Regions from separate parts of the Mannheimia indoligenes genome, predicted to be linked through region 1. Evidence: riboswitches for the same ligand, from Rfam matches in the RefSeq annotation. Region 1 holds a riboswitch; the other holds the start of a gene.

Region 1 (7,533 bases):
GCGAATTCCGTTTGTTGCCTCTATTGTGATGATTTTTATCGGCTTATATATCCGCATAAAAATTAGCGAAAGCCCAATTTTCCTCAAGGCAGAACAACAAGGAAAAAACCGCCACACGCCACTTAAAACACTCTTTAGCAAGCATTTCAAGCCATTTATGATCGGCGTATTAATTGCCACCGCAGGCTATGTGCTATTCTACATTTTAGTTGCCTTTACCCCGATTTTCATAAAAAGCCCTGTTGCGGTGTCTAAAGCAGGTTACGCCACAGGTTTAGGCTTGCCGGCAAATCTCTACACCCAATATTTGCTGATCACATCCGTGATTTTCGGGATCGCCATTTTCTTCTCAGGCTTATATTCCGACCGCATCGGTCGCCGTTTATTACTACTCATCGCCACAGGGGCAACCGTAATTTACGGCTTAATAATGCCGTTTTTTCTAGAAAATGGCACACCAACCTCAATCTTTATTTTCTTAACCATCGGAATGATCTTAATAGGCTTAAGTTTTGGACCAATGGCAGTCATTCTACCCGAACTTTTTCCAACAGAAGTACGATACACAGGAGCCTCCCTTGCCTACACCGCAGCAGGTATTTTAGGGGCGAGTGTATTTACCATTATTGCGGTTAAAATTAACGAAAACTTCGGCTTATTTGGGGTTGGAGGTTATTTATCTGTCGCCTCATTGTTAAGCTTTTGGGCATTGTGGCAGGTTCACGAAACTAAAGATTTGGAATTGGCGGAGATTTAACTGAAACAAATTAGGCGGAACTTGCGTCCGCCTAACTATACTTTAACTATTCGTTCCAGCCACTTGCAAATTTTTCCAGATTTTTAACCGCTTGTTGCCAATCTGTAGCCTGCGTAATGGCACTCACCACTGCAGCACTGCCTACACCGGTGCTCATCACATTTTCAATTCTGTCTTCATTAATTCCGCCAATTGCTACCGTTGGAATTTGAAGTGGTGCAACCAGATCGACATATTTCGCTAAATTAATCAGTCCCTGTGGCTGCGATGGCATTTCCTTTGTCTGCGTTGGGAAAACGTGTCCAAATGCAATATAAGAAGGTTGAATTGCTAAGGCTCGCATAATTTCAAAATAGCCGTGAGTGGAAACGCCTAAACGCAAGCCTGCTTGCTGAATCGCCTGCAAATCGGCAGTAGCTAAATCTTCCTGCCCCAAATGCACACCGTAGGCTTGGTATTTCACCGCTAACTGCCAGTAATCATTCACAAATAAACGCACATTATGCTGCTTGGCAAGTGCTACACTTTGGGCAATTTCATTTTCAACCTCTGCAAGCGGTCGATTTTTCACCCGAATTTGCAAAGTTTTCACCCCAGCTGAAATTAAACGCTCAATCCACTCAAAACTCTCAACCACAGGATAAAGCCCAAGCTGATAATCAGTTGCTGCAAAAGGTTTTTTCAGCAAATTGAGCGGTGCAGAAACCAGTGCGGTTTGAGGGAAGAAATCAATATCTTCCGGGTAGCCTGTGTGGCATAACGAACTTAGTGCAGTTTGCCCTCTCCCTTCTTTTTCAGATAAACCTTTTTGTAAATACGCAGTAGCAACGGTTACGGCATCAGGCAAATCAAAACCTTTGGCTAACATTGAACCCACCGCAGAAGCATAGGTACAACCTGTACCGTGTGTATTAACACTTTGCAGTCTTAGGTGGGAAAAGGAAAAAATGTCTTGGGAGTTAAGCAGATAATCACTTACCGTTTCGCCCTGCCATTCAAAATGTCCGCCTTTGGCTAAAACTGCCTTCACACCTTGTGAAATAAGCATTTGAGCAGCAGTTTTCACATCATCAAACCTATTAATTTCAGTCTCGCTCAATAGGGCTAATTCAGTTCCATTTGGTGTAATCAGATCAACTAACGGATAGAGTTTTTCTTGCACTACGGGTAATAAAATACTGTCTGAGAGAGCCTGTCCGCTACTTGCTACCGCAACAGGATCGTAAACTACAAAGCAATAGTTTTTACTTTCTAATCGAATTTTTTGGATATATTCACATAAAATCTCAACTTGAGCCTGTGAACAAAGTAAGCCAATTTTGATTGCATTTGGATAGCCTTGAATGAGTAACGCTTCAAACTGCCGGCGGAAAGTGTGATCATCAACAGGTGTTACACAAAGCACGCCGTGTGGATGTTGGGCAGTAACAGACGTAACCACCGAACAACCAACTAAATTAAAATCGTGAAAGGTATGTAAATCGGTTTGTAGCCCTGCTCCGGCACAAGAATCTGAACCGGCAACCGTCCAAATCACTTTAGGTTGATGGGTATTAGAAATAGACATCGCAAAATCCTCTTTTTTAAAGTTAGGGTTTGCTTGTCAGAGATGTGGCAATAGGTAAAATTGAATGTTAAAACTTGTTCCCTACGCAGGTACTAACCTACAGGTTCGACGGATCTCGCAGTTGCGATCTCAGCCCTATGGCACTCCGACAAGCATTTTTAGTATAGCTTATAAGCGGTTATTTTCCACAAAAAATTGGCAAAATTTTCTGAAAAATGAACTGCTTGTTAGCATTGATTAATTTACTTTTCCGCAATTTAAACAGTATAGATACATCTGTTTTGGATCATTAAAACGTGAAAGGATTTCTATTTGTTTCTGCGATTGCTTCAGCACAGGTAAATTAAGCCAGTTAGTCAGGCTCACTTGTAGCTGAGTTTTGAAATCACGGGCAAGCGTGCCAAATAGGCTGTCGTCTTGTTCGGCAAACCATTGTAAACCGAATCGCTCAACCTTTGCTTTGCTCTGTGCTTCACGTTTTTGATTAATTAGATCAGATAAGGTAACAAAAGCCACATTAAAATTGCCTAACTCATCAACTAAACCGTGTTTTAGTGCATCAGAGCCTAGCCAAACTTGCCCTTGAGCGACCTTATCTACCGCCTCTTTTGACATATTTCTGCCACGAGAAACCAGCTCTAAGAAACGGTCATAGCCATTTTCAATGCCGATTTGCAGCACTTCACCTTGCTCTTTCGGTAGGCTTTTCAAACCGATTGGCTCAGCAAGTGCAGAAGTTGCAATACCATCTTCACTCACGCCTAAGTTTTTAGCTGTTTTTTCAAAAGTTACCGCTAAACCAAAAATGCCGATTGAGCCGGTGATGGTATTTGGGCTGGCGATAATTTTATCGCTGGTTGCCGCAATCCAATAACCGCCTGATGCCGCCATTCCCCCCATTGAAGCAACGACTGGCTTACCTTCTTTTTGGAATGCTTCCACTTCTTGGCGAATAAGCTCTGATGCCATCGCACTTCCACCCGGACTATTAATACGTAAAATCAAACCTTCTACGTTTTTATCGGCTCTTGCTTCTTGCAGTAATTTTACAATAGTTTCACTACCCACACCTGATTGGTCGCTCTCGCCTGTTATAATTGCCCCTTCCACATTCACAACGGCAATTTTAGGAGCGTTGATATCAGCAAAACGGTCATTTAGCTCAAGTTCATAGTCTGAAAATTCAATGTGGTTATACGCTCCCTCACTGTTTTCACCAAATTTCTCGATCAACTTTGCTTTGCTTTCTTGGTTAGACACTAGCTGTGTTACCCACTTTTGATTTAAGGCGAACTGAGCATCATCGCCTTTTGCAGCTTTATATTTTTCAATATAGTTTTCGGCAGATAAATTAATTTCTGTTGGTTCAATTTTACGGTTGTGAGCGATCATTTCCACCGTTTGTTGCCAAGTACCATTGAGCCAACCTCGAGCATTTTGTTTAGCCTCTTCAGACATATCATCACGCATAAAAGGCTCAACTGCTGATTTGTAAGTACCTACACGGAAAATATGTGGTTCAGCTTCAATTTTATCTAACAAGGTTTTGAAATAAGTATTGGAATAGCTTAAGCCTTGAAGCTCCACAGAACCCGCTTTATTTAAATAAATTTCATCGGCGAATGAGGCAAGATAATATTGCTTTTGTGAATATTGCTCACCAATAGCAATAACCGGTTTGCCTGATTCTTTGAAGCTATTAATTTCATTACCAATAAAATCTAAAGAGGAAAAATCAGCATTTTGTAAATTATGCAAATCCAGCACTAATCCTGTAATTTGCGGATCATTTTTCGCTTTGCTAATCGCCTGCACTACATCAAAAGTTGAAATTTTAAAGGGCTCGGCTCCGCCTAGTTCAGATTGAAGCAAGCGGTAGAAATCAGTAAATTCTTCGCGATTATCCACCAAATAACCATCTAAATTTAAACGTAACGCCCCTTGTGTAAAAACAGGTTTTTGCGTGTTTTGCGAAGAAGTAATAAACCCAACCACAGGCACTAAGAATAGAATAAATAAGATAAAAAAGAGGTTAATAACACACTCTCTAATACAGCGAAACATTTTATAAATCGCTTTTAGCATATTTAACATCATAAATCCCTAAAAATAAAACAGTCAGCACAGTATAAAGCAATCACGGAATGAATAAAATATGCTATTCTTAAACCAAAAGAAATTCATAAAAGGTAATGTTTATGCAAATCTTAGATCTATTACATCATCGCCGTTCTAATAAAAAATTTGGTGATAAAGCCCCAACTCCCGAACAACTTGAACAAATTTTAAAAGCAGGATTGCGAGTGCCTGATCACGGCAAATTAAAACCTTATCGTTTTGTGGTGATTGAAAAAAGCGGAATGCCACAACTTTGCGAGCTCTTCAAAGCTGCGGTTGAAGAATTTGATATGGGCGAAGAACGTTTGAAAAAAGCGGAAAAGTTATCTAATCAAGCCCCTATGATTATTGGTGTAATTGCGAAGTTAGATCATAGTATTGCAAAAGTACCCACTTGGGAGCAGATGATAACTGCCGGTTGTAGCAGCTATGCCATTCAACTAGCCGCAAATTCACTCGGCTTTGATACAGTTTGGATCACCAATAAATGGGTAAATGGCTCAGCTCTTCGCTCTGCTTTTGGCTGTCAAGAACAAGATCAAGTGATCGCCTTAATTATGCTCGGTTCGCCTGAGGAAGAAGGCAAAATCGCTCTCGCTCCGGAAAGCGAGAGTTTAGATGGTTTTGTAAACTATATAAGATAAAATGAAAACAATTTTAATCACAGGTTGCTCTTCCGGCATTGGATATGCGACTGCACATCATCTCAGAGATGCAGGCTGGCGAGTGATCGCCAGCTGCCGAAAAGAACAAGATGTCGAGCGGTTAAAATCAGAAGGGTTTGAATGCCTTTTGCTTGATGTAACCCATTCAGAACATATCCAAAATGCCTTTCAATATATTCAAACAAGCGGTCAATTAGATGCAATTTTTTGCAATGCCGGCTATGGTCAGCCTGGCTGTGTAGAAGATGTGCCAAAAGCTGCGTTGCAAGAAATTTTTGAAACCAATGTGTTTGGGACTTGGGAAGTTATTCATCACGCAATGAAAATCTTCCGAGAGCAAAATCACGGTAGAATTTTAATCAACAGTAGCATTTTAGGTTTTGCCGCAATGCATTATCGTGGGGCTTATAACGCGACTAAATTTGCCTTAGAAGGACTTGCTGATACCTTACGTTGCGAGCTGCACGGCTCTAATATTTATGTTTCGCTGATTCAACCCGGTCCGATTCAAAGTAACTTCCGCCCAAACTCAGTGGCAAAATTAGAACAATATATTGATGTGGAAAACTCCTATCACAAAGCCCTCAACCAGAGCCAATATCAACGTTTAACCACCAAAGGCAATGCCAATCCTTTTACCTTACCGGCAACTGCCTGTGCTAGAGCCTGTTTAAAAGCACTGAATGCCGAAAAGCCGAAAGCACGTTATCAAGTAACCTTCCCTACCAAATTATTTTGGTGGCTAAGACGGATTTTACCAACCGTAGCCTTTGATTATATGAATAGGAAGTTTGGTGGATGATTGATAAAAAATAAGGATGCAAACGCATCCTTATTTTTTTGATTACTTCTTCCACCCTTTCAACGCATCGGCAAAGGCATTGTTACCAAATGCGTTGCGGTTATCACGTTGCAAGCGGTCATTTTTTTGCGGATTTTTGCGAATTTCCGCTGAATTTCGACCGCTTGCAGCTTCACTTTTCTCGGTAGGTTTATCGTCTAAACGCATTGAGAGAGCGATACGCTTACGGGCAGCATCCACTTCCAATACTTTGACTTTCACCACATCACCGGCTTTAACTACCGTGTGCGGATCTTCGACAAAAGAGTTTGACAGCATTGAAATATGCACTAAGCCGTCTTGATGAACACCGATATCCACGAAAGCCCCAAAGTTTGCCACGTTAGTAACCGTGCCTTCTAAGATCATACCCACTTTTAAGTCGGTAATTTCTTCCACTCCATCCATAAACACCGCCGTTTTAAACTCGCCTCGTGGGTCTCTTCCCGGTTTTTCCAGCTCTTTGAAAATATCATTCACGGTTGGCAAGCCGAACTGTTCATCCACAAAATCTTTCGCATTTAGCGAATGGATTTTCGAGCTGTTACCCATTAATTCTGCTAACGTTGATGTGGTTGCCTGTAGGATTTTCTCAACGATTGGATAAGCCTCCGGGTGAACACTAGAGGCATCTAACGCATTTTTGCCGCCTAAAATTCGCATAAAGCCGGCACACTGTTCAAAGGCTTTAGGTCCTAAACGAGGGACTTTTTTCAGCTCAGTACGGCTAGCAAAACGCCCGTTTTCATCACGGAATGCCACAATATTTTCCGCCAAGGTTTTGGTCATTCCAGCTACTCTAGCGAGTAAAGGTACAGATGCGGTGTTCAAATCCACCCCAACGGCATTTACACAATCTTCCACCACCGCATCCAGTTTGCGGGCTAATTGGGATTGATTCACATCGTGCTGATACTGCCCCACTCCAATCGCTTTCGGCTCGATTTTTACCAATTCCGCCAACGGATCTTGCAAACGGCGGGCAATCGACACCGCACCACGCAGCGAGACATCTAAATTCGGGAATTCATTAGCAGCAAATTCTGAGGCAGAATAGACCGATGCTCCAGCCTCACTTACAACGACAGTTTGTGGTTTATTTTCTTTAATTTCTTTGATCACTTCTTTGGCAAAACGCTCAGTTTCACGAGAAGCCGTGCCGTTACCAATCGCAATCAGCTCAACATTATGCTTTTTAATCAAGCTGAAAATCGCCACTTGAGCCTCTGATTCTCGCCCTGTGTGCGGATAAATGGTCGCAGTATCAAGCAGTTTGCCTGTGTTATCCACCACCGCCACTTTTACGCCGGTACGCAAGCCGGGGTCTAAGCCCATCGTATTTCTTGCCCCTGCCGGTGCAGCCATCAATAAGGCGGAAAGGTTGCGGGCGAAAACATCAATTGCCTCATCTTCCGCTTTTTCACGCAAAGTACTCATTAATTCGGTCTCTAAATGCAGAGCCGCTTTGATTTTCCACGTCCACGCAATCACTTGCTCACGCCATTTGTCGGCAGGTTGATTATTGAAAATCACACCTAAGTGGCTGCGGATAATCTCTTCACAATGGCTGCTTTTTGCCCCTTCT
Region 2 (7,533 bases), on a different contig from region 1:
CAAGGCTTCTGCAAATAGGAAGAAATTAGCCGCTAAACCGCATACGCCTAACAATATTAAGCTGAATTCTTTTTTGCTACAAGCGGTCAATTTTGGTAAACGTTTTGCAAATCCCAAAATCAGTAATAATCCGGCTGAAGCAACGACAAATCTCACCCACACTAACGTTTGTGCATCCATAACTTTCAGAACTTGCTGTGCAGCAATTGGTAGGGTTCCCCACGTCATCGCTGCAATTAATGCCAGAGAAAAACCAAGTAAAGGTCGTTGTTTCATTGTTGAAATTCCTTTTTCTATTCTATGTTTTCTATATTCTGGAAATATGGTGATATAAAAAAACCCCGCCATTGGCGAGGTCTCTTATTGATTTTGAAATGATTAGTCAGCAATGATGCTTACATATTTACGGCTTTTCTCGCCTTTCACTTCAAATTTAACTTTACCGTCTGCAGTTGCAAATAAAGTGTGGTCTTTACCCATACCTACATTTGAACCCGCGTGGAATTTAGTACCACGTTGACGAACAATGATGCTACCTGCTAATACAGATTCACCACCGAAACGTTTAACACCAAGGCGTTTAGCTTCAGAATCACGACCGTTGCGAGTTGAACCACCAGCTTTTTTAGTTGCCATCTTCTAGATCTCCTCTGAAATTATGCTTGAATCCCAGTGATTTTCACTTCTGTGAACCACTGACGATGACCTTGTTGTTTACGGCTGTGTTTACGACGACGGAACTTAACGATTTTAACTTTCTCGCCACGACCTTGTGCTACAACTTCAGCCACTACTTTTGCACCAGCAACTACCGGTGCACCGATTTTAACATCTTCGCCATTAACGACCATTAAAACTGAATCGAATTCAACTTTCTCACCAGTTGCGATTTCAAGTTTTTCTAAACGAACTACTTGACCTTCGCTTACACGGTGTTGTTTGCCGCCACTTTGGAAAACTGCGTACATATTTACTCCGCTATGTGCCATCTGCTTTTGCGTTTAGGCACTAAATTAATTCATAAAAATAGGGTTGCAATTCTACGGAAAAACATTAAAAAGAGCAAGCAGGATTTTAATAAAATCTTTAAAAATTTATGTTCCTACTTTTTAGACTGGCTATTTTGATCTTTTTTCCGATTTCACAACCCCAAAGACCGTTATTTTAGTTCAACCGCATATTCTTCCAGTTTTGGCATTTCTTTGACTAAGCCTTGCGATTTTAAAAATTCTGCCATTCTAGTGTAACGATGAGCATCTAATGCTCTAGGGCGATGTGCAAGACGTGGTAAAGTATCAGCCCACGCTCGGAGATTTAATTCATTATTTAGTTCTTGTGGTTTATAACTGACAAACTCTTCCCACGCAGTTTGTGGATGATTGAGCGTGTAGATGGTAGCTTTCTCTAAAGCGGTCAAAAAAGCAGAAATTTTTGCATCTTGTGCTTTGTCTTTATGAGCAACTAAAATCAATTCATCATAAGCCGGCACACCGTGTTCTTCAGGGAAGAAGGCTTTCCCTTTTTGATGTTCTAATGCAAGTTGATTTAGCTCGAAATTACGAAAAGCCCCAATTACCGCATCAACTTGCCCTGAAAGTAATGAGGGCGATAGCGACCAGTTCACATCAATCAGCTCAACATCATTTTCTTTCAAATCAACAGAAGAGAGCATTGCTTTAAGTAACGCATCTTCAAATCCGCTAACGGAATAGCCAATCTTCTTACCTTTCAGATCGGCAATGGTATTGATCTTGCCGTTATCCAGCACAACAAGACTATTCAGAGGAGTGGCAACCAATGTGCCTATACGGCTTAGAGGCAAACCTTGTGCCACTTGTTGTTGAAGTTGCGGCTGATAATCCACCGCTAAATCTGCCTTACCTGCGGCGACTAATTTGGGTGGCACAGAAGGATCAGCCGGTTCAATAATTTCAACCTCCAAACCTTGTTCGGCAAAATAACCTTTTTGTTGTGCCACGATAATAGCAGCGTGGTCCGGGTTTACAAACCAATCTAACATTACGCTGATTTTTTCTTTTGCCATTAGGCTATTTGCTGAAAGCAGTGCAGCAACAGCAAATAAAGTATGATGAAGTTTCATAAATGTCTCCTTTTTAGTTAGCTTAAATCCAGCCCCATTTGCCAAAATGCAGCTTCCATACGACTGGCAGTATTGAAAATTTGTTGTAATTCAGCTTTTTGTGTTTCATTTAAAGGTTCATAGAGTTTAGCCAAATAATCAGCAAAGGCTTGGCTGTCTTGCTGAAACCCACTTGATGCGTAAGTATCAATCCAACTTTGATAAGGATTATTCGCCCCAGAATAAGGAGCAATGCGGCGAGCAATTTCAGCATAGCCAATCGTACAAGGAGCAAGAGCGGTATAAAGCTCTGCTAATCCGCCTTTCATTCCGCAATCTAAAACATAACGAGTGTAGGCAACACAAGCGGGCGATTCTTCCGTTGCAAAAAGTTCTTCCTCTTTAATGCCCCATTGCTTGCAATAATCAATGTGTAATTGAATTTCGCTCAGTAATCCTTCATTCATTTTTTGGGCGAAATGAATATCTTCAAACCGTTCAGCCTTGAAAATACCGAGTGAAATTGCTCGGCTATATTGAAACAAAAAACGATAATCTTGCTTTAAATAGTGTTGAAAACACTGTTTGGGTAACGTGCCATTAGCAAGTTGTTTCACAAAATCGTGATCGATATAATCAAGCCAATATTGCCCTGCTTTTTCGGTAAGTTGTTGAATAATAGACATAAATTCTCCTTCTTATTAATGTAAATGTGTAGCCCAAGGTACAAGGCGTTTAAGTAATTTATCGGTAACAAAGTAGAGTAATAATGCAATCACAATCAAAATAAAAAGAGCGGCAAACATCAAGTCTGTCTGCATACGAGCGTTAGCGTGGAGCATTAAGTAGCCTAAACCTTGTGATGAACCTACCCATTCCCCCACAATAGCTCCAATAGGGGCAACGGACACTGCAATGCGTAAACCTGAAGCCAGTGATGGCAACGCAGCAGGGAGCTGAACTTTAAATAACATTGCAATAGGTGAAATCTCTAAGGTTTTTGCCAAATCCAACCAAGTTTTTGGTGTATTGCGTAACCCATCAAAACAGGCAGCAGTTACAGGGAAGTAAATAATCAGCACCGTCATCACAATTTTGGAAGCAAGCCCATAGCCAAACCACAGTACGAGAAGTGGGGCTATAGCAAACACAGGAATAGCTTGAGAAATAACAAGTAAAGGCAGCAAGAATTTAGACAACCTGCGATAGCGAATTAGTAATAATGCAGAGCCTAGCCCAAATAAAAAGCCTAGCAACAACCCTAATGCAATTTCCAATAACGTGATTTGAGCGTGAGTGGCAAGAAGCGGAGCATTTTCAATTAACTTTTGCCAAACCGTAAGCGGTGAAGGCAACATATAAGCAGGCATTCCACCAAAACTAACCGCCCCTTGCCACAATAAAAACAAGCTAAATGCAATCACAAGCGGTCGAAAAAGTGGCATTTTTTGCAAAAAGGAACGCATTACTCTCCTCCGCCGGTTAATTCATTAAATAATTGTTGCTGTAATACCCATTGCCGGTGATTGTTAAGTTCTCGTGGTCTGTCGCCTTCTAGGGCAATAGTTAGAGCAATTTCAGCAGGTTGATGACGTAAAATGCGAATTTCATCGCTTACACGAATTGCTTCTTGCGGATCGTGCGTAATCAACAACACCGTTTTATCTCGCAACAGCTCAACGGCAAGGGCTTGTAATTGATGGCGAGTTACTGCATCAAGGGCGGAGAATGGCTCATCCATTAAAATGAGATTTGCCTCTTGCATTAACGTGCGAGCTAACGCCACTCGTTGCCGCTGACCGCCCGAAAGTTGATAACAACGCTTATGCAAATGCTCACCTAGCCCGACTTGCTCAAGTAGGCTTATCGCTTTTTCTTGACTTTCTGCTGATTTTTGACCACTTAAATAAGCCTGTAACTGAACGTTGTCAATTATTGATAACCACGGATAAAGCGAGTCGGTTTGAGCTAACCACGCAATGCAAGTGTTGGGATCAAAAGAAATTTCACCCGATTGTATCGCTTCGCTTTCTAATCCTGCAATAATACGTAAAAGTGTTGACTTTCCGACACCACTTGCTCCTAATAGACTGGTCCAACTTCCTTTTTTAAGTTGAAAATTGAAATGTTGAAATAGCACTTGCTCGCCAAATGTTAAGCAAAGATTGCGGATTTCAATGTGCATAATGCCTCCAAATCAACGATTTAGAGTAAGGCAAGAAACGCGTGAAAAAGACGAAAGAATAGAGATAGGGATTGAGTTTGGCATCATTAGTTTCCTACGGCAGTATTAACTGAATCAGGTTCACGGGTATCATCTCAGCTGAAAACAGCACCCCGACTAAAATTAGCTCAAGTCTAAGAAAATTTAGCCCGATATGCAAATGCTTTCTGAAATTATTCTTTTTGAAGACGGCTGATTTAGGGTAGAATGTAGAGCAAATTTTACCTAATCAGATGGAAACAAATGGCTACGCAATTAACTCTCGAACAAATTCAAGCCCTTGCAAATGAAGATATGCAAGCGGTAAACGCAGAAATTTTGGCTCAACTTAATTCGGAAGTCTTATTGATTAACCAGCTTGGGCATTACATTATCGCAGGCGGAGGCAAACGCATTCGCCCATTAATTTCAGTGCTTGCAGCCCGTGCGTTAGGTTATCAAGGTAAAAAACATATTACAGCGGCGGCTTTTATTGAGTTTGTACATACGGCAACACTTTTACACGATGATGTGGTGGACGAATCCGACAAACGTCGTGGGCGAGATACTGCAAATGCGGTGTTTGGCAATGCAGCAAGCGTGTTAGTGGGCGATTATATCTACACTCGTTCTTTTCAAATGATGACGGATTTAGACTCGCTTCGTGTATTAAAAGTAATGTCTTCGGCAACCAATGCGTTGGCAGAAGGTGAAGTTCAGCAATTAATGAATGTGAACGACCCAAACACCACAGAAGCAAACTATATGCGTGTGATTTACAACAAAACCGCACGTTTGTTTGAAGCTGCGACTCAATGTGTGGCAATTGCCGCACAAGCAAGCGAAGAAATCGAAAACGGCTTAAAAGATTACGGTTGTTATTTAGGCACGGCATTCCAACTTGTTGATGATATTTTAGACTACTCCGCCCAAAGTGAAAGTTTAGGCAAAAATGTAGGTGATGACTTTGTAGAAGGCAAACCAACGCTTCCGCTCTTACACGCAATGCACGCAGCGGAAAAAGCAAGCAAAACCGCTCAAGTGGAGCTGATCCGCAATGCAATTGAAAACGGTGGTGAATTGGAGCAAATTCCAGACGTTTTAGCCATTATGACGGAACACAAATCTCTCGACTACGCAATGCAAAAAGCCCGTGAAGAAGCCCAAAAAGCGGTCGATGCGTTAGCGGTATTGCCTGAGAGCGAATATAAACAGGCATTGATTTCATTGGCATATTTGTCGGTGGATAGATCCTATTAATTTGCAAAAAATCAGATAAATTTAACCGCTTGTAGGGGCAAATGATATTTGCTCCATAACCTATAATTCTTTTGGGCAAATGTTATTTGCCCCTACATAACAATGACAGAACAAAACCAACAACCTCAAGAACATATTGAAAGCGTGCGTGCTAGACGCAGAGCTCAAAATCAAAAAAAAGACCCAAACGCCCCGTTTGTGCGTGAGAAATTAACTCTTCCGAACGGACACAATAAGTTGCTGTTGCACTCTTGCTGTGCTCCGTGTTCGGGCGAAGTGATGGAAGCAATTCACGCCTCCGGCATTGAATTTACCATCTATTTCTATAACCCGAACATTCACCCACTCAAGGAGTATCTCATTCGCAAGGAAGAGAATATCCGCTTTGCTGAAAAGTGGGGTATTCCGTTTATCGATTTAGATGACGACTACGAAAACGACCGCAAAGAGTGGTTCAAAAAAGCCAAAGGTATGGAATGGGAACCTGAACGAGGCATTCGCTGCACAATGTGTTTCGATATGCGTTTTGAAAAAGCGGCGGAATACGCCCACAACAACGGCTTCCCGGTCTTTACCAGTTGCTTAGGTATTTCTCGCTGGAAAGATATGAACCAAATCAACGACTGCGGACACCGTGCCGCCGCTAAATTTGATGATGTGGTTTACTGGGATTACAACTGGCGAAAAGGCGGTGGTTCTCAGCGTATGATCGAAATCAGTAAGCGTGAACGCTTCTATCAGCAGGAATATTGCGGTTGCGTTTATTCCCTGCGTGATAGCAACAAATGGCGATTGGAAACTGGGCGTGAGCGAATTGAGATCGGTAAACTGTATTATTCGCCAGATTAATCTACTACAAGCGGTCAGATTTCACCAAAAATTTGCAAGGTTACATCGTAGGGGCAAATTGCAATTTTCCCCTACAGGTTACAATTTAAAAGAGGAATAAAAAATGTCAAAATTCGCTATGGTTTTTCCCGGTCAAGGCTCACAAGCTATCGGAATGCTTGCAGACCTTGCTACACAATATCCAATCGTAGAAGAAACCTTCAAACAAGCAAGTGATGTGCTTAGCTATGATTTATGGGATTTAGTTCAAAATGGCACAGCGGAAGAATTAGGGCAAACTCAACGCACTCAACCTGCTTTATTAGCCGCATCGGTGGCGATTTTCCGTGTATGGCAAGAAAAATACCCTGAATTAAAACCCTCTGTGATGGCAGGTCATAGTTTAGGTGAGTACTCTGCCCTAGTTTGTGCCGGCGTGTTAAACTTCCAAGATGCCATCAAATTAGTTGAATTGCGTGGTAACGCAATGCAAGAAGCCGTGCCGGCAGGTAGCGGAGCAATGTATGCGATTATCGGTTTAGACAATGAAGCGATTATCAAGGCGTGCGAACAAGCAGCAACTGAAACAGGTGAAATTGTTTCAGCAGTAAACTTTAACTCACCGGGGCAAGTAGTAATTGCCGGTACAAAAGCGGCAGCAGAAAAAGCAGGTGAATTATGCAAAGCTTCTGGGGCAAAACGTGCGTTACCATTAGCAGTGAGCGTGCCTTCACACTGTGCGTTAATGAAACCGGCTGCGGAAAAATTAGCCGCAGCATTGCAAAATATCACGCTAAATCAACCGCTTGTACCTGTTATTAACAACGTGGATGTGGCAGTTGAAAGCGATGCAGATACCATCCGCAACGCACTTGTTCGTCAGCTTTATAGCCCTGTGCGTTGGACAGAAACCGTTGAAAAAATGGCACAAGATGGCATCACAACGCTTTATGAAATCGGTCCAAACAAAGTATTAACCGGTTTAACAAGCCGTATTGTGAAAGAGTTATCAGCACAAGCGGTAAACGATGTTGCCAGCCTTGAGGCAGTTCAAGCCTAATTTCAATCAGCGATAAAATGAGCAAAGAAACTTTATTTATGCTGTTCAGTGTATTGATTGCCTTAGTCATAGTGCCTGCCAGCTATATGTTTAGTAATGTCG

What was found. Region 1 has a riboswitch for thiamine pyrophosphate ahead of thiE (thiamine phosphate synthase). Riboswitches for the same ligand answer to the same signal wherever they lie in the genome.
Region 2: linked by a shared signal. The riboswitch ahead of V6W77_RS02695 (ABC transporter ATP-binding protein) and the one ahead of thiE (thiamine phosphate synthase) in region 1 are both predicted to bind thiamine pyrophosphate.

Annotation. Positions count from the first base shown of each region.
Region 1 is NZ_JBAJJM010000010.1:93,939-101,471, forward strand. Features, by position in the region: gene V6W77_RS07950 (MFS transporter) at 1-757, shown strand, start outside; gene thiE (thiamine phosphate synthase) at 804-2,324, opposite strand; TPP riboswitch at 2,386-2,482, opposite strand; gene sppA (signal peptide peptidase SppA) at 2,562-4,418, opposite strand; gene V6W77_RS07965 (nitroreductase family protein) at 4,523-5,086, shown strand; gene V6W77_RS07970 (SDR family NAD(P)-dependent oxidoreductase) at 5,088-5,909, shown strand; gene V6W77_RS07975 (Tex family protein) at 5,952-7,533, opposite strand, start outside.
Region 2 is NZ_JBAJJM010000004.1:13,051-20,583, reverse strand. Features, by position in the region: gene V6W77_RS02725 (DMT family transporter) at 1-276, opposite strand, end outside; gene rpmA (50S ribosomal protein L27) at 379-636, opposite strand; gene rplU (50S ribosomal protein L21) at 657-968, opposite strand; gene V6W77_RS02710 (ABC transporter substrate-binding protein) at 1,160-2,101, opposite strand; gene tenA (thiaminase II) at 2,119-2,766, opposite strand; gene V6W77_RS02700 (ABC transporter permease) at 2,782-3,546, opposite strand; gene V6W77_RS02695 (ABC transporter ATP-binding protein) at 3,546-4,265, opposite strand; TPP riboswitch at 4,340-4,430, opposite strand; gene ispB (octaprenyl diphosphate synthase) at 4,548-5,543, shown strand; gene V6W77_RS02685 (epoxyqueuosine reductase QueH) at 5,646-6,392, shown strand; gene fabD (ACP S-malonyltransferase) at 6,496-7,431, shown strand; gene V6W77_RS02675 (hypothetical protein) at 7,449-7,533, shown strand, end outside.